DNA from 4 places in the Paenibacillus sp. FSL H8-0457 genome. Region 1 is predicted to be linked to each of the others. Evidence: predicted binding sites of a transcription regulator. Region 1 holds the regulator's gene; each other region holds the start of a gene.
What was found. Region 1 encodes Rex, which represses fermentation and respiration genes when NADH is low (regulators of the CRP and FNR family bind a similar motif). Its sites were predicted from a motif close to TTGTGAAATATTTCACAA; they were not measured.
Positions count from the first base shown of each region.

Region 2: ric (iron-sulfur cluster repair di-iron protein) is a predicted target of Rex. The motif match lies at 3,549-3,566, and genes of this name have one in related genera.
Region 3: nirB (nitrite reductase large subunit NirB) is a predicted target of Rex. The motif match lies at 2,743-2,760, and genes of this name have one in related genera.
Region 4: pflB (formate C-acetyltransferase) is a predicted target of Rex. The motif match lies at 3,797-3,814, and genes of this name have one in related genera.

Region 1 covers NZ_CP150293.1:2,560,233-2,566,389, reverse strand. Annotated here, with positions in the region: gene MHI43_RS11340 (DUF5590 domain-containing protein) at 1-502, opposite strand, end outside; gene MHI43_RS11335 (amidohydrolase) at 534-1,835, opposite strand; gene MHI43_RS11330 (redox-sensing transcriptional repressor Rex) at 1,810-2,475, opposite strand; gene dinG (ATP-dependent DNA helicase DinG) at 2,541-5,417, opposite strand; gene MHI43_RS11320 (hypothetical protein) at 5,588-6,157, opposite strand, start outside.
Region 2 covers NZ_CP150293.1:3,276,262-3,282,418, forward strand. Annotated here, with positions in the region: gene MHI43_RS14585 (glycoside hydrolase family 28 protein) at 1-1,072, shown strand, start outside; gene MHI43_RS14590 (Ig-like domain-containing protein) at 1,156-3,369, shown strand; gene ric (iron-sulfur cluster repair di-iron protein) at 3,596-4,294, shown strand; gene MHI43_RS14600 (methyl-accepting chemotaxis protein) at 4,497-5,366, shown strand; gene MHI43_RS14605 (DUF421 domain-containing protein) at 5,547-6,157, shown strand, end outside.
Region 3 covers NZ_CP150293.1:2,388,592-2,394,748, reverse strand. Annotated here, with positions in the region: gene nirD (nitrite reductase small subunit NirD) at 1-124, opposite strand, end outside; gene nirB (nitrite reductase large subunit NirB) at 219-2,657, opposite strand; gene MHI43_RS10410 (hypothetical protein) at 2,837-3,514, opposite strand; gene MHI43_RS10405 (helix-turn-helix domain-containing protein) at 3,698-4,018, opposite strand; gene MHI43_RS10400 (uracil-DNA glycosylase) at 4,173-4,835, opposite strand; gene MHI43_RS10395 (trehalose utilization protein ThuA) at 5,013-5,735, opposite strand; gene MHI43_RS10390 (sugar phosphate isomerase/epimerase) at 5,779-6,157, opposite strand, start outside.
Region 4 covers NZ_CP150293.1:2,397,754-2,403,910, reverse strand. Annotated here, with positions in the region: gene MHI43_RS10455 (extracellular solute-binding protein) at 1-482, opposite strand, end outside; gene pflA (pyruvate formate-lyase-activating protein) at 706-1,431, opposite strand; gene pflB (formate C-acetyltransferase) at 1,475-3,721, opposite strand; gene adhE (bifunctional acetaldehyde-CoA/alcohol dehydrogenase) at 4,040-6,157, opposite strand, start outside.

The DNA.
Region 1 (6,157 bases):
TAATATCATTTCCGATGGCGTTTCCGTCTTGAAAACGATAGAATCTGTAACCGCGCTGACCGTTGTTTTCATATTGCAGCTGCCAGGCATACTCGCCTTCATACATTCCCGGCAGCAATCGCTTGATGACCGCACCCGGCATTTCGTTTCGGATCTGGTCCCGCATCACGGCCTCTGACATGCCCGTATTCAATAACACCGACTGAACGGCATCTGCCCCTTCTACAGGAACGTTATCGTCCGTAAACTTCACCCAGACCATGCGGTCTTGATTGTCTTTATCTTTCCCGCTGACCACCCAATAGTTATTGTCCTCGCCCCATACCGATTTATAGGTCTTGTCGGACGAGACCAATTGGCCATGCTGTTTCGCTGCAAGGATCGCCATTCTTTCTTCATTCCACGTATCTTTCATAACATAGGAATAATAGAGCTGTAGGCCAAGCAATAATAGCAGGACGCCGGACACGCTTAGCAATATCCACTTCGTTTTTTTCTTCAAATCCGTCTTCCTCGCTCCCCTTGATTATTCCCTAGAGGGTTGTAAGACGCTCAAATGCACGCTGCGCTTCCCGGCGGATGCGTTCCTCGTCGAGAGTAAGGCTCGCGCCATTCTTCACCACCTGCTTGCCGTCAACCCATACATGCTCTACATCCTTCGCGCTGGCAGAGTAGATCGCGTGAGAAATATAGTCGGTCCGCGGAAGGAAATGCGCCTGATCCGTATTCAATGCGATCATATCGGCTTTCATCCCAACCGCGAGCATACCGATATCCTCAAGGAAAGCGGACCTGGCTCCGTACTCCGTACCCATTCGAAGCGCTTCGGAGGCCGGAATGGCTGTCGGATCCCCGCTCACTCCTTTATGGATCAGGGCAGCCAGCCGCATCTCTTCGAACATATCCAGGTTATTGTTGCTAGCAGGTCCGTCGGTACCGAGCGACACCGTTATGCCGGCTTTGAGCAGCGCAGGTACGCGGGCGACTCCGCTCGCAAGCTTCAAATTGCTTCCGGGATTATGGGATACGGCTACTTGATGCTTGGCCAAGACTTCGATTTCTTCATCGGTCAGATGAACGGCATGCGCAAGGAGCGTAGGACGGGAGAACATGCCCAGCTTCTCCAAATGGGCAACGGGGCGAAGCCCGTAGTCCTTAACATTCTGAGCCACTTCCGTTTCCGTTTCGGACATATGGGTATGCAAAGGCAGGTTCAAGTCATGGGATGCTTGAACGAATTTTTCGATGAAATCCGGCGGGCAGGTATAAGGCGCGTGCGGCGAGATCATCGTCGTAATTCTGCCGTCAGCCTTGCCATGCCAATCCTTCGCGAATGCCACCGCCTCATCCAGCTTCTGCTGCTGTACCTCGGGCGGGCATAAACCGATTACGCCGCGCGTCAGGACGCCGCGCATTCCCGAGTCCTGGACAACCTTCGCGACCTGATCCATATGGTCATACATATCCACAAACGTCGTGGTTCCGCCCTTGATCATCTCCAGCACGGAGAGCGATGTGCCCCAATATACGTCGTCTGACGTGAATTTGGCTTCCATCGGCCACATTTTTTCCTGAAGCCATACCTGCAGCGCCAGATCGTCCCCATAGCCTCGAAGAAGCGACATGGCGGCATGTCCATGCGTGTTCACCAATCCAGGCAGGAAGAACAGATGGGTTCCGTCGATAATCTCTGTTCCCTCTTCCACGACGGGCTCCTCTTCGCCCAGGTACGTGATCCGGTCGTTCTCGACCACCATATATCCGCGCAGCACGGATCGGTCTTCCTCCAGTACTGCAAACGTTCCGTTCTTAACCATCCACTTCGTTGTTGTCATGTGCTGCATCCTCCTTGCCGTTATCCAAATAATAGGCCAAACTTTGCAAATCCGTTGTAAAATCAGCCGTATGAATCCGGATATGGGCTGGGGCTTTCAGGATGGTTGGCGCAAAGTTCAGAATCGCCTCGATCCCTGAGGCGATAAGCTGATTCGCTACGTTCTGCGCTTCGAAATCCGGAACGGTAATAATCCCGATTCGAATGCCGTGCTCATGAACCGTCTTCTCCAGCTCTTCCATCGGCTGTACGACCAAATTGTTAATTTTCATACCAACTTTGGGAGAATACGAATCGAAAATCGCCACAATCTTCATATTATCCTTCAGGAATGCATTGTAATTCGATAATGCATGTCCAAGATTACCGGCCCCGACCAATGCGACATTGATCTTCTGGTCCAGCTTCAGAATCTGGCGAATCTTCTCGATCAGATAAGAAACATCATATCCGATCCCTTTCCGTCCAAAATCACCGAAATACGCCAGGTCCTTACGAATTTGAGCAGGATTGAGGTCCAGCTTCTGTCCCAATTCCTGGGAGGAAACCGTGGAAACCTCCCTCTTCTGAAGCTCATTCAAATAGCGCAAGTATACAGGTAATCTGCGGACCACGGCTTCCGAAATTTTTTCCGATTTCATGCATGCTCCCCCTAATAATAGGTTAATAACTACATCTTTTTTTGTTGATCGTGCTTGGTTTCACTTTATTCAGCTTGGTTCCCCGCGCTTGCCTCTTCCTGCAGCCATTCCGAAATTCGGGGTACGATCCCCTCTGTCGACATGTGCTCCATCTTCGGCCCCGGCAAGGAATATAAGAAATACTTCCCGTAATAGGATTCAATGACCCGGGTATCGTACACGATCACGATCCCTTTATCTTGTGCTGTTCGCACCAGGCGCCCAAACCCCTGTTTGAAACGAATGACCGCTTGCGGAACCGAAAGCTTCATGAAGGGATTCTTCTTCTGCTGCTGCAGCAGTTCGCTCTTGGCTTCGACCAAGGGGTGATTCGGCGGCTGGAACGGCAGCCGGACGATGGCAAGACAAGTCAGCGCCTCACCCGGGATGTCTACCCCTTCCCAGAAGGAGCTGGTGCCCAGCAGCACGGAAGCGCTGCTGTCCTGAAATCTTCGGATTAACTTGGTACGGCTGGTTCCGTCCATCCCTTGTCCCAATACCGTGATGTCGCTTGATGCCAGCGCTTCTTTCAGCGGCTCGTGCACCTGGCGCAGCATCCGGTACGAAGTGAACAGGACGAGCATGCGGCCATGCGTAGCGACGGCCGTATCGGCTAAAGACTTCACGAGCGTATTCACAAAGAGTGCATCCCCGACCGATCCCTTCACGCTCGGAAAATCGCGCGGCACGACAAGAAGGGCTTGTTCCCTGTAATTAAACGGGGACGGGAGCTGAACCGTGTTCAGGTTCCCCGCTTCAGCCGCTTCCTGAAGACCCAGGTTCTCGATCATGAACTGAAACGATTTGTCCACCGACAAGGTCGCCGATGTCAGAATCACGCTTTGTTTCTTGTCAAAAAACAATTCCTTCAAATGAGAGCTCACGTCGACGGGCACGGCATACAACTGCAGCGATTTGCTGCGGAAATTGCCATTCGCCTCCATCCAGTATACCGTGCCCTCATCGTTCAGGGCCATGAAGGAGCGCAGGTCTTCGCGATGCGCGGCCAGGTCCTTAAATAGGCCCGATAGGTCGGTTAACAGGCTGTCCGCGCTGTAGTCATCCAAATCTTCCTTCATTTCGGCGATCAGCTTATCGCCCTTGCGCACGACATCGCCCAGCGTCAGATGAATTTGATGCTCCAGTTCGGCCATCGAATCCCAATCCTTCGGCTTCTTCAGCGGGGACAGGCGGAGCGAGAATTGGCCGGCATCTCCCGGAGAAGCGTCTCCGCGTTCCGGAAGCAGTCCGAACAATTGATCGCTGAGCCGATCCCAATTCTCTTTTACGGTAATCAGGTCCGGATACAAACGGTCGATGACGGAAGACCATTCGACTGCCTTCTCGTGCGGCGAAGCTTGCAGCAGCTGGCGCAGAGCCGGGAGCTGCCCGCTTCGGCTGTCTTTGTACAAACGGGTCAAGGTATGGACCACCGAAAAATACTTCATCTGCAAGCCAAGGTGCTTGCCGGCGACATCCTCAAGATGATGCGCTTCGTCGATGACGAGGCGCTCATAGCTTGGCAGCAGCTGATGATTCGCCTTCACGTCGGTGAACAGCTTCGAATGGTTCGTAATGACGACATCCGCGATGCCTGCTTCATGCTTGGCCCTGTGATAGTAGCATTTGCGGAACCAAGGACAGGCGCGTCCGAGGCAAGAATCAGAATCGCTGGAGATGGTCTCCCAAAAATCCCTTCCGCGTCCGCCAAGGTTTAGCTCTTCATCATCCCCGTTCTCCGTCTGGGTCAGCCAGACCAGCATCTGGGCCGCCGTGATTACGTCTTCCTTCGGGGAATGAAAATCTCTTCTATTTATTTTATGTTCAAATTTTCTCAAACACAAATAATGTCCCCTGCCCTTGAAAATGGCCGCCTTAAAAGGAAAAGGAACAACCTGGGTGAGCAGGGGAATATCCCGGTCACGCAGCTGTTCTTGAAGGTTGATCGTATGCGTGCTCACCATAACCTTCTGTTCCTGCTTCACGCTTTGATAGATCGACGGCAGCAAATATCCAAGGGATTTGCCGGTTCCCGTGCCCGCTTCGATCAATAGATGTTTATTATCATCCAGCGCCTGCATCACTTCCTGGAACATCATGTCCTGGGCATCCCTGCTCTCGTAATGAGGCAGCGTTTCCTTCAGGCGTTCACGGACTTCGTTCATGTATTGCTCGAAGCTTACATCGGCCAAAGGGTTGGGCTCCGTCTCATCTCTCACAGGTGCTATATCGTTCCAATCATCCACCGCCAAGGCAAACTGGCGGTAGTACGTATGGGTGTCCCCCGCTTGTACGGCTCGGTGCTCCCTGTCGGAACGAATGCCGTCAAAGAACCAGGCCAAGTCGCTGTCCTCGTCGGCAAACAGGTCGCTTAAACGCTGAATGGTGAGCAGCGGAAGCTCGTCGATCTCCTCCAAACATTTCAGCAGCGCATAGGCTGTGGCAAGCGCATCGCTGTCCGCCTGGTGCGGACGGTCATGCTCCAGGCCGAAATGAGAGGACACCATCCCGAGCTGGTAGGACGGGAGCGAGGGAAAGCATATTTTTAAGAAGTGCATCGTATCTAGAATACGGCCGCTGAACGGTAAATAGCCGCAGCGATCGAGCGCGTTTTGCAAAAAGTTAAAATCAAAAGCGACGTTATGTCCAACCAATACGACATCGTCGAGCATGGGCACAAGCTCCATCATCATTTCTTCCAATGACGGAGCATCCGCTACATCACTGTCGGAAATGCCGGTCAAACCGGTAATAAAAGGAGGGATCGGAATCCCGGGATTGACATAGGTGCCGTATACGCGGGATATGCTTCGATCCTCTTCGATGATGGCCAGTCCAACCTGAATGATTTCATCTGCAGACTGGTTGCCCGTGGTTTCAAAATCCAATACGGCAAATTTCATTTCGATAAAATCCCTTTCCTCCAGACTAATTAACAGCATACCAGAAGTTGCGGGTTTTGAACATTCCGGGTAAAAAATCCCCAGGCTTTCTGTACCGCTCCCGTACGCAAAAAGCGATGCCAAAGTCTCAAGGGTGAGCTCTGGCATCGCTTCTTGTTGTGGCTTGATTTCTACAGCAAAGAGATCAATTGGCTGCCGTACTGGAGCTCACCGCGATTCTGCTTGCAGACCTCCAGGTTGATCATGGGGTCGGGAAGCGTTGGATCGCTATGAATCGCCAGTGCAAAATGTTCCTCGGCCTTTGCTTGCTGTCCATTCAACACCTCAATGCATCCAAGCGCATTGTAGATCATCGCCCGAAGCTTTCTGTTGTCAGCCAGGGGCAGGATGGAGATCAGTACGTCGGATGCTTGGGCGGTTTGCCCCAAATACAGATGGGACATGGCAATGTACAACTTGATCAGAAGGCTGTCCGGAAATACCGCAGCGGCTGCCTCAAACTGCTGTATGGCCGGCTGGAACATCAACAGCTTGTAGTAACCTTGACCGCGAACGAACGCATCCAGCTGCAATTCAGGCGCTTCGGTCGGCGGAAAAACCGGAGGTGACGCTGCACTCTCGCGGAAGATGGCCATTTTTTCTTCAAAATGCAGCCACTCCTCGATAATGCCCTCGCTCATGCTTTTGAGCATGTTCCAGTTTTGTACCAGCGCCTGTTTTTGGGGACCTTGAGCAGAAGG
Region 2 (6,157 bases), 720 kb from region 1:
CGCTGCTCGGGACGGTCAGGAGACCCTGGACCGTATTGAACAGACAGGCAGCGAGGAACCACAGGATTATGAGCCCGTCAGAGACTACTTGAGACCCAATCTGCTCAGCTTGAGAAACTGTAAGCGGATCCTGCTCAGCGGTCCCACCTTTCAAAACTCCGCAGCCTGGTGCCTGCATCCTTGGGCATCGGAGCAGATCACCATTCAAAACATTACGGTCCGCAATCCGTGGTATGCCCAGAACGGGGACGGTCTGGACATTGATTCGTGCAAATACGTAACCGTTGAAAACAGCTCGTTTGATGTAGGAGACGACGCGATCTGCCTGAAGTCCGGCAAAAATGAAGCCGGGCGCCTGCTGGGAAAGCCGAGCGAGCGGATTAGTATCCGGAATTGCACCGTTTATCACGGCCACGGCGGCATCGTGGTCGGCAGTGAAATGTCCGGAGGCATCAAGGATGTATACGTATCCGATTGCACTTTTATCGGCACCGATATCGGCATTCGCTTTAAAAGCTGCCGCGGGCGCGGCGGCGTGGTCGAGAACATCTTGATTGAACGGATTCGGATGCGGGATATCGACGGGGATGCCATCTCCTTCAATTTATATTACGAAGGGAAAGCCGGCTCCGGCGAATACCAAGAGGAAGTAATGCTGCCCGTTACCGAGGAAACCCCCGTGTTCCGGAACATTGTCATTCAGGATATCGTGTGCAGCGGCGCGCATACTGCGCTCCTCATCAACGGCCTGCCGGAGATGCCGGTGGAGAACTTGACGGTGAAGCGGTCCGCCATCACAAGTCGGGAAGGCATTGTATGCCGAAATGGACAAAACCTGAGCATTCAGGACTTGGTCCTTCGCACTCAGGATAATCCGCTGCTTCTTTTTCACCAAAGCCGAAATGTTCAAGTGGCGAATGTCAGCGGAGAAGGCGGTTCGCAGGACGACCGCCTGTTGGTGGTGACCGGGGAACGGTCCAGCCAAATCGAATGCTCGGGGCTGAAGGCCGATAAGGCTAGGGGGATCGAGATCTCTCCTGAAGTGGAACCGGGGGAGGTCGTGATCAAGTAGCTTTCGGATTAAATATGGCTTAGAAAGGAGGTGATCGAATTATAACCGTTGTCAGAATCTCAAAATGATAAGGAGGTACGCAAATGAAAGCAGCAAAATGGTTGAAGCAAATGCTTGTCTTCACGATGCTGTTTACCGGTTTATCCGGCGGAGGTGCTTACGCTGAGGAAAATCCTGAATCCCCAGCCCCGGCAAATTCCCCGCAAACGCCTGCGTTTCCGGGGGCCGAAGGCGGTGGGAAATATACGACCGGCGGCCGGGGCGGCGAAGTGTACGAGGTAACGACGCTTGCCGACTCGGGAGCGGGGTCGCTTCGTGACGCGGTCAGCGCCGGGAACCGGACCGTCGTATTTAAAGTCGGCGGCGTGATTCAGCTGAAATCCCCACTGAAGATTCTCGGAGACAACCTGACGATTGCCGGTCAAACGGCGCCGGGCGATGGGATTACGGTTATCGGGTATCCAACGTCCTTCGATGGAAACAACCTGATCATCCGTTACATGCGCTTCCGGCTGGGCGATATGAATGAAACGGAAGCAGACTCTTTTGGCGGACGGTACAAGAAAGACATTATCATTGACCACTCCTCGTTCAGCTGGTCCGTTGACGAAGTGCTCAGCCCTTACGGCAACGAAAATGTCACCGTGCAGTGGTCGATCATCGCCGACGCCATGCATATTAGCAGACACGTCAAAGGCAGACACGGGTACGGCGGGATATGGGGCGGAAAGAACACCAGCTTCCATCATAACTTGATCGCTCATAATTCCAGCCGTAACCCGGCGTTTGACAGCACGGCCGGCAACTCCCATGATTTCCGAAATAACGTGGTATACAACTGGGGTTTCTTTGCTTCGTACGGAGGCAAAGGCGCAGTTACCAATATCATCAACAATTATTACAAGCCCGGCCCGGAAACGGAAGTCGTTCGGTTTATGAATGCGGAGAGCACCGGAAGTTACTTTATCGACGGCAACGTCATGGACGGGTATCCGGAATATACGCAGGATAACTGGTCCGGCGTTCATAAATACCCAAATTACGTGAAGCTGGAAACTCCCGCTTCCTTTGCCAATCCATTGCCGACCGAATCCGCCGAAGAGGCTTATGAAGCGGTCATGCAAAGCGCCGGAGCCACCCTGCCGAAGCGGGATGCCGTCGATGCCCGGATCATCCAGGATGTGATCCACCGAACCGGCATGCATATTAACTCCCAGAATGAGGTGGGCGGATATCCGCTCGTGGAGCCGGTTGTTTCTACAATAGAAGATGACGATCAAGATGGAATGCCGAATGATTGGGAGATCGCCCACGGGCTGGATCCGAAAGATCCGAGCGACCGCAATATGACCAATAACGAAGGATTTACGAATCTGGAGCTGTATCTGAATTCCATACCAGGAAACGGATCGGCCAATCCCTCAGCGGTCATTACCGCCCCGGCAAACAACACGGTGGTAAAAGCCGGTTCGAACGTCACGATTGAAGCGTCCGTTTCCGATGAAGACGGCAGCGTAACCAAGGTGGAATTTTACCGGAACGGAGAGAAGGTTGGAGAGGACGAAAGCATGCCGTTCCGCTATCAGTGGACGGACGTTGCGGATGGCACCCATTACTGGGCCGCAAAAGCGATCGACGATACAGGCACGATGGCATTCTCAACGAGCGTGGTCGTTCATGCGAACACTAAAGGGAGCATCAGGCCTTGGAAATCGGCCGATGTCGGCAGTCCGGGAATTCCGGGACACACGCAGCTCGGCGGCGCGCCGGGGGAAGTGACCGTCAAGTCCGCGGGTGATATCGGCGGCACGAAGGACGTCTTTCATTTTGCATATCAGAAGGTAAAGGGAGATGCTGAAATCGTTGCCCGGATTGAAAGCATCACTCCCACAAATGAGGAAGCGGAAGCCGGGATCATGTTCCGCGAGAGCCTGAAAGAGGATGCCCCGTTCGTTTCCCTTGTCGTCCCTTATATTCGCACGGGGAAAAGAGGCGTAACCCTTAGTCGCGCCGAGGAGGGCGGCGAGGTCGCGAGGATTCAGCCGGATCAGGAATTTCAGCTGCCATATTGGATCAAGCTTGTCCGCAAGGATAATCAATTCACATCGTTCGTTTCTCAAGATGGAACCAGTTGGACCACGGTTGGAAACGTCCAAGTCGATTTGCCGAAGCAAGTCTATGTCGGGCTTGTGGCGGATGCGTCTAAAGTTAACAATGAGACGTGGAAATACAATACTTCCACATTTTCCAATGTAAATATCTCGGCGAAGACAGGCATCGGTCCGAAGGCCGAGTAATGTGAACGATGACGAAGAAACTGGGCAGCTTTGAGAACAAAACAGGGATGATTTCATCCATGATTGTTGTTGTCCTGGGTCCCGTTGTCCTTTCGATACTATCGTTCACATAGTGTTACATTTCAGTATGACTGCAATCACATTTGCGGGGATGGGAGTTTCATATACTTGAGTTGTAAGAGTGAAAAAGTTCACAAACACGTATTTAGTCTAGGGAGGTTTGAATATGAGTTCATTCACGCTTCAGAGCCAAGTATCCGATATTGTGACATCCATCCCGCAAACCGCGGATTTATTTCGATCCCTCCGCATCGATTTTTGTTGTGGCGGCCAGGTGCCTTTGGAAGAGGCAGCCAAGCAGCGTCTTTTGGATCCAGCCGCCGTTCTGGAGCAGGTTCGGTCCGTAGAGAGCAAGTTTGCCGATTACCAGGAAAGCCGTCCCGCTTCATTGAAGGAATCCGAACTGATTGATCACATCCAACAAAAACATCATGCCTTCCTACGTGATGAATTACCGGCATTAACGCCCTATGTCACGAAATTGGCCCGTGTGCATGGAGAGCATCATCCCGAGCTGCTTCGCGTGCAGGAGCTTTTTTCGGAATTGAAAAAGGAGCTGCTAGAGCATACGAAGGACGAGGACGAGAACGTATTCCCGCTCATCTTGAAATTTGTGGCGGACCCTAGCCACCAAGCGGCAGCAGAGCTTAAGCCGCACGTGTCCGAACTGGAACATGAACATGCTCATGCCGGCAGCTTGCTGCAGGAGCTGCGGGACGTAACATCCGATTTCGAGCTTCCGGCTGGTGCCTGCGGTACGTATCGGCTTGTCTTTCAACGGTTAGCCATGCTTGAAAAGAACACCTTCGAGCATATCCATCTGGAAAACAACATATTGTTTGAGCGGCTGCGCCAAGCGGTATAACCTTTCGACAACGTCCCTTCCTCACCAAATGAGGAAGGGATTTTTATTGTTCCAGCCCATCATCCTACTCAACGATTCGATGCATTCGGACGATAAATATAGTGATCAGAAGGGAAGATGCAGTTCCCAATGATACGCCAATAAGCTTGATGATACGGTATGGCGGACAATAGCACCCATATGAAGGGTTGGGGGAGATAGCATGAGCAATGTAACTGAAGAACAAACACAGCATGAGATGATAGGGGCCTTTGTCAAGGTAGCTCCACTTCTGAAAAGTCTTACGAATGATGACATCACGATTGGCATATACGACACGGAGAAGCTCATCATCAACATTCCGGGAAGAACCTTTTCGCTGAATGTCAAGCCTGGGGACCCGCTCGTGGAGGGGGATATCGTAACCGATGCCATCCGCAATAATAAAGCTTTATCGGCAGTCGTTCCGAAAGAGCTGTTTGGATTTCCGCTTGCTGCACGGGCGATCCCGCTGCATGACGAATTTGGCAGGGTAATCGGCGGCGTAGGCATGGGTACAAGCCTCGAAAAAGCGAATATGCTGTTTGAGATGGCCGAGAGCTTTTCCGCAATTGTCGAGCAGACCACCGCATCCATTGAAGATATTAGCCAATCCATCGCCCGACTTACCGATCGGGTGTCGGACGTAACCGGTCAAATGTCGGAGGTTAGCTCCAGTGCGCAGCAGATCGGCAAGATTTCCACCGTCGTGAAGGAAATTTCGGATCAGAGCAGCATGTTAGGCCTTAATGCTTCTATCGAAGCGGCAAGGGCTGGGGAAGTCGGTAGGGGTTTCTCGGTCGTTGCCGATGAGATTCGGAAGCTGGCGACAAGCTCCAAAGAGAACGTGGACCAGATTAATGGCATCACCAAGCATATTCAGGAATTTTTACAGCGGCTCAATCATGCTTTTGCCGATATCCACACGCTGACCGATACCCAGTCAAGGACGATTCAGGAGTTCTCGGCAACGATTCATGAGATTAGCATCAAGGCTGAGGAACTGGCACAGGTTGCTGAAGAAACCTTGTATTCCAAAGAAAATAAGCAATAGGATAACTGAAACTCTCCTAATTCTTTAATTTTATTTTGCAAGGAAGAAGAAATACGCTGATGTATTTCTTCTTTTTTATTTGATTGATGATCTCCCTTATATACTCGATCTTGTATAGAGATTGCAGCATAAGGGGAACTTACTGAATATGTCAGATTTTGTGGGAAAGGGCTGAAGGTATTGGATTTTTTTGAAAGCCAAGAAACGCTGACGTCCGTCCAATGGATCTTAAGAGGCATCGTTAGCTTTGTTTTTTTACTTTTAGTAGCGAAAGTAATGGGACAGCGTTCCATTTCTCAATTAAGATTTCTAGATTTCATTGTCGCTCTCATTCTCGGCAATATAATAGCTCACCCGCTCTCAGACGAGGAATTGGGCTTGGAAGGATCTATGATCACCACCATCGTGATCATTGTGCTGTATGTTGCGGCGACATGGTTGAGCCTGAAGTGGCCGTTCATCAAACGTTATATAGATCCGCCACCCATCACGCTCGTTAAAAATGGACTCATCCAATTCCATAACTTGTCTAAAGCTAGGATCTCTGTCGATTATTTATTCTCCGAGCTTAGAAAAGAGAAAGTAGAGGATATACAGAAAGTATCGCTGGCTTTGTGGGAACCGGGGGGAACCATTTCCGTATTCGTGGACACTCCATACCAACCGGTTACTCCGTCTGATATGAACATAGTGACCCAACCATTTACGATCTCGAGGCCGATTATCGTGGATGGAAAAATCGATATGCTGCTCCTTCAGGAAATCGGAAAGGATCTTGATTGGCTCAAATT
Region 3 (6,157 bases), 170 kb from region 1:
CAAACCATTGATGATCCGAGGTTCGGAAGACGGCAATCTCCCGGTCACCGATTTGGACCACCCTTCCGAGTTGCAACAGAAATTCATGTTCATTCCCTACCGTGATATAAGTTCCGGTTTCCATAATGCGCAGCCTCCACTTCTCTTGTTCGATTCCTATCCCAGCAATAAGCTCTCTATAATCCGGCAGCCAAGGGGGGAATCGTTCTCCCCCTCGATTACTTGCTGCCGACCGGTCTTGCGTCCTGGAACAGCGTATTGCGCAGCTTATCGTCGTTCAGCACTTTCTTCCACGGATCTTCGACTTGCTGCAGGGCCAGCTCTATTCTTTCCACCAGCTCCTTACGCTGTTTAGCATCATCAAGGACTGCCGCACGGATTTGTTCCAGTCCCAGACGTTCTACCCATTCCGACGTTCTCTCGAGGTACTTGCCGGTTTCACGGTAGTGCTGCATCAAGGCGCCGCAGATCTCGATCAATTCCTCGTCCGATTTCACTTTACAGAACGAATCGGCCAGGCGGGCCTTCGTTCCGCCGTTGCCTCCGACGAATATCTCCCATCCGCCGTCATTGCCAACGATCCCGATGTCCTTCGTGCACGATTCGGCACAATTTCGCGGGCATCCGTTGACCGCCATTTTAAACTTCGCCGGAAAGTCCAGCCGCTCGAATTTCTCCTCGAGGAATGCACCCATGCCCATCGAATCCTGCGTGCCGAAGCGGCAGAATTGGGAGCCTACGCAGGTCTTGACGGTCCGCAGCGATTTGGCATAAGCATAACCGGACGGCATATCCAGCTCTTCCCATACGCTTGGCAGATCTTCCTTCTTCACGCCGATCAGATCCAGACGCTGTCCGCCGGTTACCTTAACGACCTTAACATTGTACTTAAGCGATACGTCCGCGATTTTCTTCAAATCCTCCGGCGTGGTAACGCCGCCGTACATTCTTGGCACTACCGTGTAAGTGCCGTCTTTCTGAATGTTGGCGTTCATCCGCTCGTTGACGAAGCGGGATTCCCTCTCCTCCTGATGGGTCACCGGATTCAGCATGGCCAGATAATAATGGATGGCGGGACGGCATTTCGAGCAGCCCTCAGGGTTGCTGAAGTTCAGAACATGCATGACTTCCTTCGTCGTGGTCAGCCCCTTGGCGCTGATTTCGGCGACGATTTCGTCCCGGTCGAGCGTGGTGCACGGACATATGCCTTGTTTGCCTGCCGTCTTAAAGCCATCGCCCAGTACGCTCTGAAGGATTTGCTCCACGACTGGCTTGCAGCCTCCGCAAGAACGGGTCGCTCCCGTGCAAGCTTTGATTTCGTCCACCGTCGTGAGGCCTTGAAGCGTCACGGCATCCACAATGGCCTTTTTGGTTACGCCGTTGCAGCCGCAGACGATTTCATCGTCGGGCATCTTATCCAGCGAGAAGGCCTTGACGTTTCCTTTCCCTGCACATTCGGTGCCCATGATCGAATGATAGATCTCCTCGGTCATGGCCGTCTTTTTTCGTATCATGGATTGAAGGCTGGCCGAATCGCTGACATCTCCGAACAATATCGCGCCGGCGATGATATTGTCGCGCAGCAGGATTTTCTTATAAGTCTTGCGCCAATCGTCCTTCGCCACGATCACCGAGTGTTCAGCCTGCTCCATGAACTCTCCTGCGGAGAATACATCAACGCCGCTGATTTTCAGTTTCGTCGATACGATGCTGCCCTCGTAAGGCTGGCCGTCCACGCCGCAGAGATGCTTGGCAAGAACCTGTCCCTGCTCGAACAACGGCGCAACCAGGCCGTAGCATGCCCCCCGATGCTCGCAGCATTCGCCAACCGCATACACATCCGGCCAGGAGGTCTGAAGATAATCGTTGACTACGATTCCCCGGTTCACTTCGATACCGCTCGCTTGGGCGGCGGCGACGTTCGCTCTGATACCCACGGCCATGACCACCAGTTCCGCTTCAAGCTCATCTCCATCTTTGAACCGCAGCCCCGTGACCCTCTCATCGCCCATGATTTCCGTGGTTTGTTTGCCTAATAAGAACCGGATGCCCTGCCGCTCCAGCTCCTTTTGCAGCATCCCCGATGCCATGGAATCCAGCTGGCTCTCCATCAAATCCTGCATGAGATGAACCACCGTCACCTCCATGCCCAGGCTGACCAATCCCTTCGCAGCTTCCAGACCCAGCAGCCCTCCTCCGATGACGGCCGCTTTCTTGTATGCCTTGGCGGCTTGAAGCATCTGCGTGCAGTCGGCGATGTTTCGAAATCCGATAACTCCCTCTTTGTCACTGCCCGGTACAGGCAATATAAAAGGCTTCGAACCTGTAGCTATAATCACTTTGTCATAAGGAACCGTCAATCCGTTATCGGCCGTTACAACCTTGCGCTCCCCGTCGATGGCGGTGACGGTCACACCCGTATGCAGGTTGATCTGATTCTCCTCGTACCATTTCCAGTCATTCAATACGATGTCGTCCAAGGTTTTACTGCCTTCCAGCACATAGGACAGCATAATGCGATTGTAGTTCGGGTGAGGCTCCTGTCCAATGACGGTGATGTCAAATTTCCCACCCAATTTAATGATTTGCTCGACCGTGCTTATGCCTGCGATACCGTTGCCAATGACAACCAACTTTTCTCTCTTTATATTGGACATCGTTTGATTCCTCCCCAACACGTGATCTGGTGCTCGTGTATTTCACTGCTTACAAGTAAATTATATCGTGTAAAGGCATATATTTTTGTGATTTATTTCACATTGATCTTTAAAATTTAAATAAAAATACCAAATAACCCTGTCCGATTGGAACAAGGTTATCCTAAAAAGACGGCCTGCTATATGATTTCGGCTTCCATATAGGCTCGTTCGCCGCCGGGCACTTTTAAATAGGGACGAATTCCGGCAAATCCCCCCGCATCCAGGTTCACCCCGGTCATCCAGTTCCCCTCCAAAAGGCCTCCTTCCGACTGCATGATGACGGCAGGCGCCTCGATATGCTCCTGGTACAGTACGATGCCGGCCTGAATGGTCTTATAGGCTTTTCCTTGCTGCACCAAAGGCACGGCACTAATATACGTTGGCACAAAATAATGGGCGATCACGTCCAGCTCCTCCCCGTCGAAGAACGCTTCGCTGCCGAGGAAGGGATGCAGCATCACGATTTTCTCGTAGAGCGACCAGATGATCATATGCAGGAATCTTCCCATCCGTCCCTTATTCTGCTCGGAAGACGAATTCAATGTTTCGGTTTCATAACCAATGAACTTCCATCCGCCGGGAGCCTTGACCCATTTCTGGAACATGTCGACCCGAGCGGTGCCGTTTTGGCTAACAGATGTTACAGCGTCTGGGCTTGTTCCACACACGGCCGACCACAGTGATTCCGGTACATATTGGCTCAGCACCCGCTTGGTTTTCTCAAATATATGAAGCACTTGTAATGAAGCGTTTTCAAGCTCTGAGATGTCCTCTTGTCCATAATGGAACCGGGAGATATTCGTTCGCTTGATCATGGGCTCGCCTCCTTGATATGCCGCCTGGATTATTACATCATATAGAAGGTGCGTCAGCTTGGTGCATGTCCGGATATTTTTGCAGGACGAAACGAAAAATCAGCCATTCCGGTTAGAAAAAAAACCCTGAAATGAGGATATCTCATGCCAGGGTTTAATCGTCAACGGGAGTCTTAAGATGACTCATCTGTCGATCCATTGTTCTGCCCAGGATGAAATTTGCTCCATCACCGGACGCAGTGCTTTGCCTTTTTCAGTCAGTTCATATTCAATACGTACCGGAGTTTCCGGATAGACATGACGAATCAGTATGCCTTCGCATTCCAAATCCTTCATCCGCTCGGAGAGCATTTTATCGCTCATGGACGGAATCAAATTCGAAATATCCTTAAAGCGCTTAGGTCCGCTCATCAGCGTTTGAATAATCAAGCCGTTCCACCGTTTGCCCAGAAAAGAAAAGGCCGATTCGAAACGGGGACACATCGTAACATTTGTAACTTCCATATCCCTTCACCTCTTTACGAAGTCACCTTGTTTATAGAAACTCATAAGCTTACCCAGAAATCTAGAAAACTTACGAATTGTAAGTATGTTTCATTTTAGCATATTTTCGAGAAGCTGAAAACCTCCTAGCCCCTTTTTCCCAGAAAATCAGCGCTTATCCCCCTAATATCCGAGCCAAAATATCCAAATCGTCCTCAATCAAAGTGGATAATTTCCTATTATACAGCACCGCCGCTGGATGGAACAGAGGGAATATCTTATAGGTCTCCGGTGAAAACACATAGCCTTCTCCGGGATTTTCCGGATCAGCCGCTTGCTGAACCGGGCCCTCCATCAGCTTGCCGTGCAGCGACGTCACCGTTTCATGGCTTCCGATTAACCGGTGCAGCGCGGTATTTCCCATTGGTGCCAGGATGTCCGGGCCCACCCATCGGATCTCTTCATCAAGCAAAGGCGCATGCGCCAAAATTTCCGCCTTGGTCGGCGTGCGATTCGATCGGCTGATGACATTCTCGCCCGAAGGCCTCACGAGCACTTTATCCTTGTAGGGCCTGCTTCGCATGGCACTGGTAATATATACCTGGCCCCGCGTCAGTTTCAGACGTTCCAGGTACGCGTTCATCTCTTGTCCGGCCTGTCCAACGAAAGGTTTGCCTTCCAAAACTTCATGAGCCCCGGGCGCTTCCCCGATGAACATGATTTTCGCAAAGCGGACTCCCCTTCCGAGCAGGAAGCCCTCAACGGGTTGGTGGACGAGCCTCGCCCGGCATATGGCGATGGTTGCGGGATTTACAGGTGCGCTTTGTACTTCGTTCATGTGTACAGCCCCCCTCTCCTATATCATACAATACCCCATATTCACGTATATTCTATCCCCAGCTGAGCAAAAACATTTCGAAAAAGCAGCCCCAACATACCAAAAAACGAGCCGAACAAGGACTGTACCTTGAACGGCTCGTTCGTTGATGATTAAGATAATGCGCTGTTTAAAAGCTTAGACTAAAACGGGAAGCGCGCGAACCGGCTGACTGTTGCCGAACGTTTGCTTGCCTGCCGTGGAATGAGCCCAGTTAATCGCATTGGAGATCACTTTCAACACTTCGGGGTTGTAGTAGGTTGGATAGGTCTCATGCCCTGGACGGAAGTAAAAAATGTTCCCATGCCCGCGTTTGAATGTGCATCCGCTGCGGAACACTTCCCCGCCCTCGAAATTGCTGACGAATACCAGCTCATCGGGGGCCGGAATGTCAAAGAACTCCCCGTACATTTCCTCGTGCTCGATGATGATCGGTCCCGTAATCCCCGCCGCAATCGGATGCGTCGGATTCACGCTCCAAATAATTTCCTGTTCTCCTGCTTCGCGCCACTTCAAATCGCAGCTCGTGCCCATCAAAGCTTTGAACGGTTTGGAAAAATGTCCGGAATGGAGAACGATCAATCCCATACCATCCTGCACGCGTTTTACGACCTTGCTTACGATTTCGTCACTAACCTGGTCATGAGCCATATGCCCCCACCACAACAGCACATCGGTTGAATCCAGTACATCGTCCGTCAATCCATGCTCCGGCTGGTCGAGCGTTGCCGTTCTAATGATGAAATCCGGACTTTGCAGACCCTCCGCCAAAGCTGTGTGAATGCCCGTCGGATAAACGCTCCGAACCTCATCATGGATTTTCTCGTGCACGAATTCATTCCATATGGTTACGTTAAGCATGTTGCTGTTCCCCCTAATTGCTTATTCGTTATTCTCTACGCTGTTAGACCCACCACATTTCTCCGAGCGGCTCTTCGATCAGCACTTGCTGAAGGTTTTGCACCGCTTTGGAGAAGCCTTCTTCAACGGACATCAGTCCGTCTTCATGTTCAATGCTCACGACATAGTCATATCCAACCAGGCGAAGAGCACTCATCATATCCGCCCATTCCTTCACATCGTGTCCGTAACCTACGCTGCGGAACTGCCAAGCGCGATCAAGCATGTTCGCATACGACTGCATATCCGTGAGACCGTGTTTGTTCACGTTAATCGGATCAATGCTAGTATCCTTCGCATGGAAGTGGTGGATCGCTCCTTCGCGGCCCAAAATTTGAATCGCTTGAACAGGGTCAATCCCTTGCCACCACATGTGGCTCGGA
Region 4 (6,157 bases), 160 kb from region 1:
CCGATCGGCAATCCATAGATCTTGCCGTCATGCGTGAACGGGTCCAGTGTCGTAAATTTGTCCTTTATGCCGAGCTCATCCAGGATCGGGGTCAAATCGAGCATCAAGCCTTCTTTGGAATATACGCCTGCATCGGGGCTTCCGAATACGTCGAATACTTCCGGCGGCTTGCCGGCAGCCATCTCGCCTCTCAGCTTCTCTTTACGATTCACTTCAGAGTCTACAGCGTCCAGCTTGATTTTAAGCCCGGGCACCGCTTCTTCGGTTTTGCTGACCACATCGTTCAGCAATGCGAGACGGAACTTCTTGGATTCGCCTACTTGCGTATGGCGAATGGTGATTTCAAACGGCTCATTGCTCACCGTTCCTTCCGAGCCGCCCGACGGCTTTTCTGCCGCCTTGTCACCGCCGCCGCATGCAGACAAAAGCGTGGATGAGACGAACAAAAGCGACATGAATAATGCCAGACCCTTTTTCTTCATTGTCTTTGACCCTCCCGAAGTGTTTGTATATTGATAGGCGCTTTCCTTACATCTTCATTATAGAAAGCGATTCCACTTTACGATAGGTCGATATTTTTCTATCCAAGGGATAATATCCTCTACAAAAAACAATAACCCTTCCATAAAGAGGAAAGGTTATTGTTATTAATGATTACATATTGTGTTTAATATTATACAACTAAAATGAGTTCAAAACCGACGGCTATTTCTCGGGAATTTCGCCAATCAACCGGTAGGCGCGTGCGACTTCTTCCTCGGACGGTGAAGGTACGCCTTCCAACGGATAGGCCATGCCGAGCTCCTTCCATTTGTACACGCCCATCTGATGGTATGGCAGGATCTCGAACTTCTCCACGCCGCGCAGCGTGCGGATGAATTGACCGAGCCCCACCAAATCGTCCTCGCTGTCATGGATGCCCGGCACGTAGACGTGCCGGATCCACATGTTCCGACCATGGTCGGACAGCCAGCGGGCGGTCTTCAGCGTCCTTTCATTGGACTTGCCTGTCAGCTTGATGTGCTTCTCATCGTTGATATGCTTCAGATCAAGGAGGACCAAGTCGGTATGCTCCAGCAATTCCGATATTTTATCCGGCTCGTTATACCCGTTGCTGTCCAGGGTCGTATGCAAATTCCAGCGGCGCTTCACTTCCTTGAACAGCTCCGTGACAAAAGGATACTGCAGCGTCGGCTCACCGCCCGAAACGGTGAGTCCTCCACCCGATGACCGGTAGTAGCACAGATAGGGCTCTATCTCTCGCAGCACGTCATCCACCGTCATTTCATGTCCTTCATGAAGTCCCCAGGTATCCGGGTTGTGGCAGTATTGACACTTCAGAAGGCAGCCCTGCATGAAGAGCACAAAGCGGATACCCGGACCGTCCACCGTTCCGAACGTTTCTATGGAGTGTACATGACCTTTTAGCATGGTGCGTCATCCTTTCTGTATCCGCTATGGTTGTCTTCCATCCTTACATCGATCCGTGGAAGGTACGGTTAATGACATCGAGCTGCTGTTCGCGCGTCAGTTTGACGAAGTTGACCGCATAGCCGGATACCCGGATGGTTAACTGCGGATAATTCTCCGGATGCTCCATCGCATCGATCAGCTGCTCACGGTCAAACACGTTCACGTTCAAATGATGGGCCTTGCTGCCAAAGTAGCCGTCCAGCATGGCAACCAGATTGTTTACCCGAATGTCGCTTTCTTTGCCCAGGGCTTTCGGCACGATCGAGAACGTATTCGAGATGCCGTCCAGACTGTCCTCATAAGGCAGCTTGGCCACGGAAGTCAGCGAAGCGAGGGCTCCCTTCTTATCGCGTCCGTGCATCGGGTTTGCGCCCGGCGCAAACGGCTCGCCTGCTTTGCGTCCATCCGGCGTGGTTCCTGTCTTCTTGCCGTATACCACGTTCGACGTAATCGTGAGCACCGATTGGGTCGGCATGGCATCGCGGTAGGCTTTGTGCTTGCGGATCATGCTCATGAAGGCCTCGACCAGTTCAACGGCGATGCCGTCCACGCGGTCGTCGTTGTTGCCGTAGCATGGGAAATCGCCTTCGATTTCAAAATCCACCGCAATCCCTTGCTCATTGCGTATCGGCTTCACCTTCGCATATTTAATCGCGCTCAGCGAATCCGCTGCTACGGACAAGCCCGCTATGCCGCATGCCATCGTACGCAGGATATCGCGGTCGTGAAGCGCCATTTCAATCCGCTCGTAGCTGTATTTGTCATGCATGTAGTGAATCACGTTGAGGGTATTCATGTAGAGTTTCGCGAGCCATTCCATCATCGGCTTGAAGCGCTTCATGACCTCATCATAACTCAGAAACTCAGCGGTGATCGCCGGATATTCCGGTCCGACCTGGGCGCCGGATTTCTCATCCTTCCCGCCGTTGATTGCATACAGCAGCGCTTTGGCCAGGTTCGCTCTGGCTCCGAAGAACTGCATCTGCTTCCCAATGCGCATGGCGGATACGCAGCAGGCGATGCCGTAATCGTCCCCATAGATCGGACGCATGAGATCGTCATTCTCATATTGGATCGAGCTCGTTTCGATCGATACCTTCGAACAGTATTTTTTGAAGGCCTCCGGAAGCTTCTCCGACCACAGCACCGTCAAGTTCGGTTCCGGCGCAGGTCCCAGATTGTACAAGGTGTGCAGGAAACGGAAGCTGTTCTTGGTTACTCTCGTTTCACCGTTCAACGACATGCCGCCGATGGATTCGGTCACCCACGTCGGATCGCCGCTGAACAGCTCGTTGTAATCCGGCGTGCGCAGGAACTTCACGATCCGCAGCTTCATGACAAAATGGTCTACCAGCTCCTGGGCTTTCTCTTCCGTCAGTATGCCTTCAGCCAAATCCCGCTGGATATAAATATCGAGGAAAGAAGATACCCGGCCAAGCGACATGGCAGCGCCGTTTTGCTCCTTGATCGCGGCCAAATAACCGAAATACAGCCATTGGAATGCTTCCTTCGCGGTATTCGCAGGTTTGGAAATGTCAAAGCCGTGCATGCCGGCCATTTCTTTCAGTTCCTTGAGGGCGCGCATTTGTTCGGACAGCTCTTCCCGCAGACGGATCACCGGCTCGTCCATAGCGTCCACTTCAAGCTCGCCGAGTTCTCTCAGTTTGTCCTGGATCAGCGCGTCCACGCCGTATAACGATACTCTGCGGTAGTCGCCGATGATGCGGCCGCGGCCGTATGCATCGGGAAGCCCCGTAATAATCCCGGCTTTACGCGCTGCTCTCATCTCCGGAGTATAAGCATCGAATACGCCCTGATTATGCGTTTTGCGGATGCCGTTGAAGATATCCACAACCGCCTGCGGCATTTCGAAGCCGTATGCGTTGCACGCATCAATCATCATCCGGATGCCCCCGAAAGGCTGAATCGAGCGTTTGAACGGCTCGTCGGTCTGCACGCCGACGATCTGTTCTTTATCCTTATCCAAGTAGCCGGGCCGGTGGGAGGTGATGGTGGAAGGCGTATGGACATCCACGTCCAAAACCCCGCCGTTATCCCGCTCCTTCTTGGTTAAATCCGATACGATATCCCACAGTGCCTTGGTGTTGTCCGTAGGTCCCGCCAAGAAATCATCAGAGCCATAATAAGGGGTAATATTCTCTGCAATAAAATCATTAACGTCAACGCGCTTGGTCCATTTACCTGATTTAAAACCTTTCCAGCCAACTTCTTTTTCAATCACCGACATATTGAATCCCTCCTAGATTATGCTGCAGCTTGCAGGTACTGGCGGGGACACACATTGATCTATCTCAGATCTTAAATGTGATTATTTTCACGATCAATGGCATCTCTGTCCCGCCATGTGCCTTCAAGCTTCTATATCAAAGATCTGAGATTCAGCTTTCTGCTACACCTTTATTGTAGTCCTGTTGATCCGCAGCATCTGTGATAAAAATCACAAAGTTATGGTAATCCGTGATTTTTATCACTCTGATTCCGGGCTCCCCTGGCTTCTACCACCATTTATAATGGAATTTAGGATCTACCTTCTGCCCTTTCCTGTTTAGAAACGTCCATAGAAGGCGTTGCGGTATACTTCTGCCAGCTCCGTCACCAGCGGCAGCTTCGGATTGCTGGTCGTGCACTGATCTTCGAAAGCCCGGTCCGCCAAATGCTCGACGTTTCTCTCGAAGTCCTGTGGATCGATGCCCAGCTGCTGGAACGATTCCTCGATGCCGAGTTTGCTGTTCAGCTCGCGGATGGCGGCGATCAGGCTGTTTACGCCCTCCTCCGTCGTTCTTGCCGGCAGTCCAAGAATCCGTGCGATCTCGGCATATCTTTCATCGGCCACAAAGTGGGTGTACTTCGGCCATGCCGCGAATTTCGTTGGCTTCTTGGCATTGTAGCGAATGACGTGCGGCATCAGTATGGCATTGGTCCGTCCATGCGCCGTATGGTACTGTCCCCCCCATTTATGCGCAAGACTGTGATTGATGCCCAGGAACGCGTTCGCAAAGGCCATGCCTGCAAGCGTCGAAGCATTATGCATTTTCTCGCGGGCGAGTTTGTCGCCGGTCAGCGCCGATTGCTCAAGATACTGGAACACCAGCTGGATGGCTTTGATGGCAAGCCCATCCGTGTAATCGCTAGCCATCACCGATACGTAGGCTTCAATCGCATGCGTCAGGACGTCCATGCCGGTATCGGCCACCGCCGTTTTAGGCAAGGTGTACACGAATTCCGGATCGATGATCGCCACGTCCGGCGTCAGCTCATAGTCTGCCAGCGGGTATTTGGTATTTCCCTGCACTTTGTCCGTGATGACGGCAAACGAAGTTACTTCCGAGCCCGTTCCCGACGTTGTCGGAATGGCTACGAATTTCGCCTTCCGTCCGAGCTTCGGATATTTATAGACCCGTTTGCGGATATCCATGAATTTTTGCTTCAGGTTGTTGAAGTCCGTATCCGGATATTCATAGAACAGCCACATCGCTTTTGCGGCATCCATAGGCGATCCGCCGCCAAGGGCGATGATGCAGTCCGGCTGGAACCGTTCCAGCATCTCCGTACCCCGTTCAACGGTCGTTGTCGAAGGATCCGGCTCGACTTCCGAGAACACCTCGATGGCTACCGGCAGTCTGCGCTGACGCAGGTAATGCTCTACCCGCTCCACATATCCCAGCTTCACCATCATGGGGTCGGTTACGATCGCGACGCGGGTGATGTCAGGCATTTTGGCGAGATACTGCGTCGAGCCTTTTTCAAAGTAAATTTTGTCCGGCACTTTAAACCACTGCATATTCACGGTTCTGCGGTTCACCCTTTTCACGTTGATGAGATTGACGGCCGTCACGTTCGACGACGTGGAATTCCGGCCATACGAACCGCAGCCGAGCGTCAGCGATGGCAGGTTCGTGTTGTAGATATCCCCGATGCCGCCTTGCGAAGAAGGCTGGTTGACCAGGATGCGGCAGGTCTTCATGCGATCCGAGAATTTCAGGATGACGTCCTCATTGTGCGAGTGGATGACCGACGAGTGGCCCATGCCGCCAAAAGCAACCATCTCTTCGGCGCGCGTGATGCCCTCTTCCGCATCTTTCACTTTATAGCAGGCCAGCACCGGGCTCAGCTTCTCGGCGGACAACGGATAAGCAGGACCGACTCCCTCCAGCTCGGCGACCAGGATCTTGGTGCTTTCCGGTACCTCAAAGCCGCAAGCCTCGGCAATCTTGGCTGCCGGCTGTCCGACGATGGTAGGATTGACGGCGCATTTATCCGCTACCATGGCATGCGCAGTCAGCTTCGCCAGCTCTTCCTTGTTCACGAAATAACAGCCGCTGGCGATCATTTTTTTCTTCACGTTATGATAGATCGGCTCCTCGATAATGACCGCTTGCTCGGATGCGCAGATCATGCCGTTATCAAACGTCTTGGATAGGATCAAGTCGTTCACCGCTTGATCGAGGTCCGCGCTCTTCTCGATGAAGCACGGCACGTTGCCGGGACCTACGCCGAGGGCTGGCTTGCCGCAGCTGTATGCTGCTTTGACCATCGCCGATCCGCCCGTAGCCAGAATGCAGGCGACGTCCGGATGGTTCATGAGTGTATTGGTTTTATCCATGGAAGGTGCCTCGATCCACTGGATGCAGTCGGCCGGAGCGCCTTGTTTCACGGCTGCGTC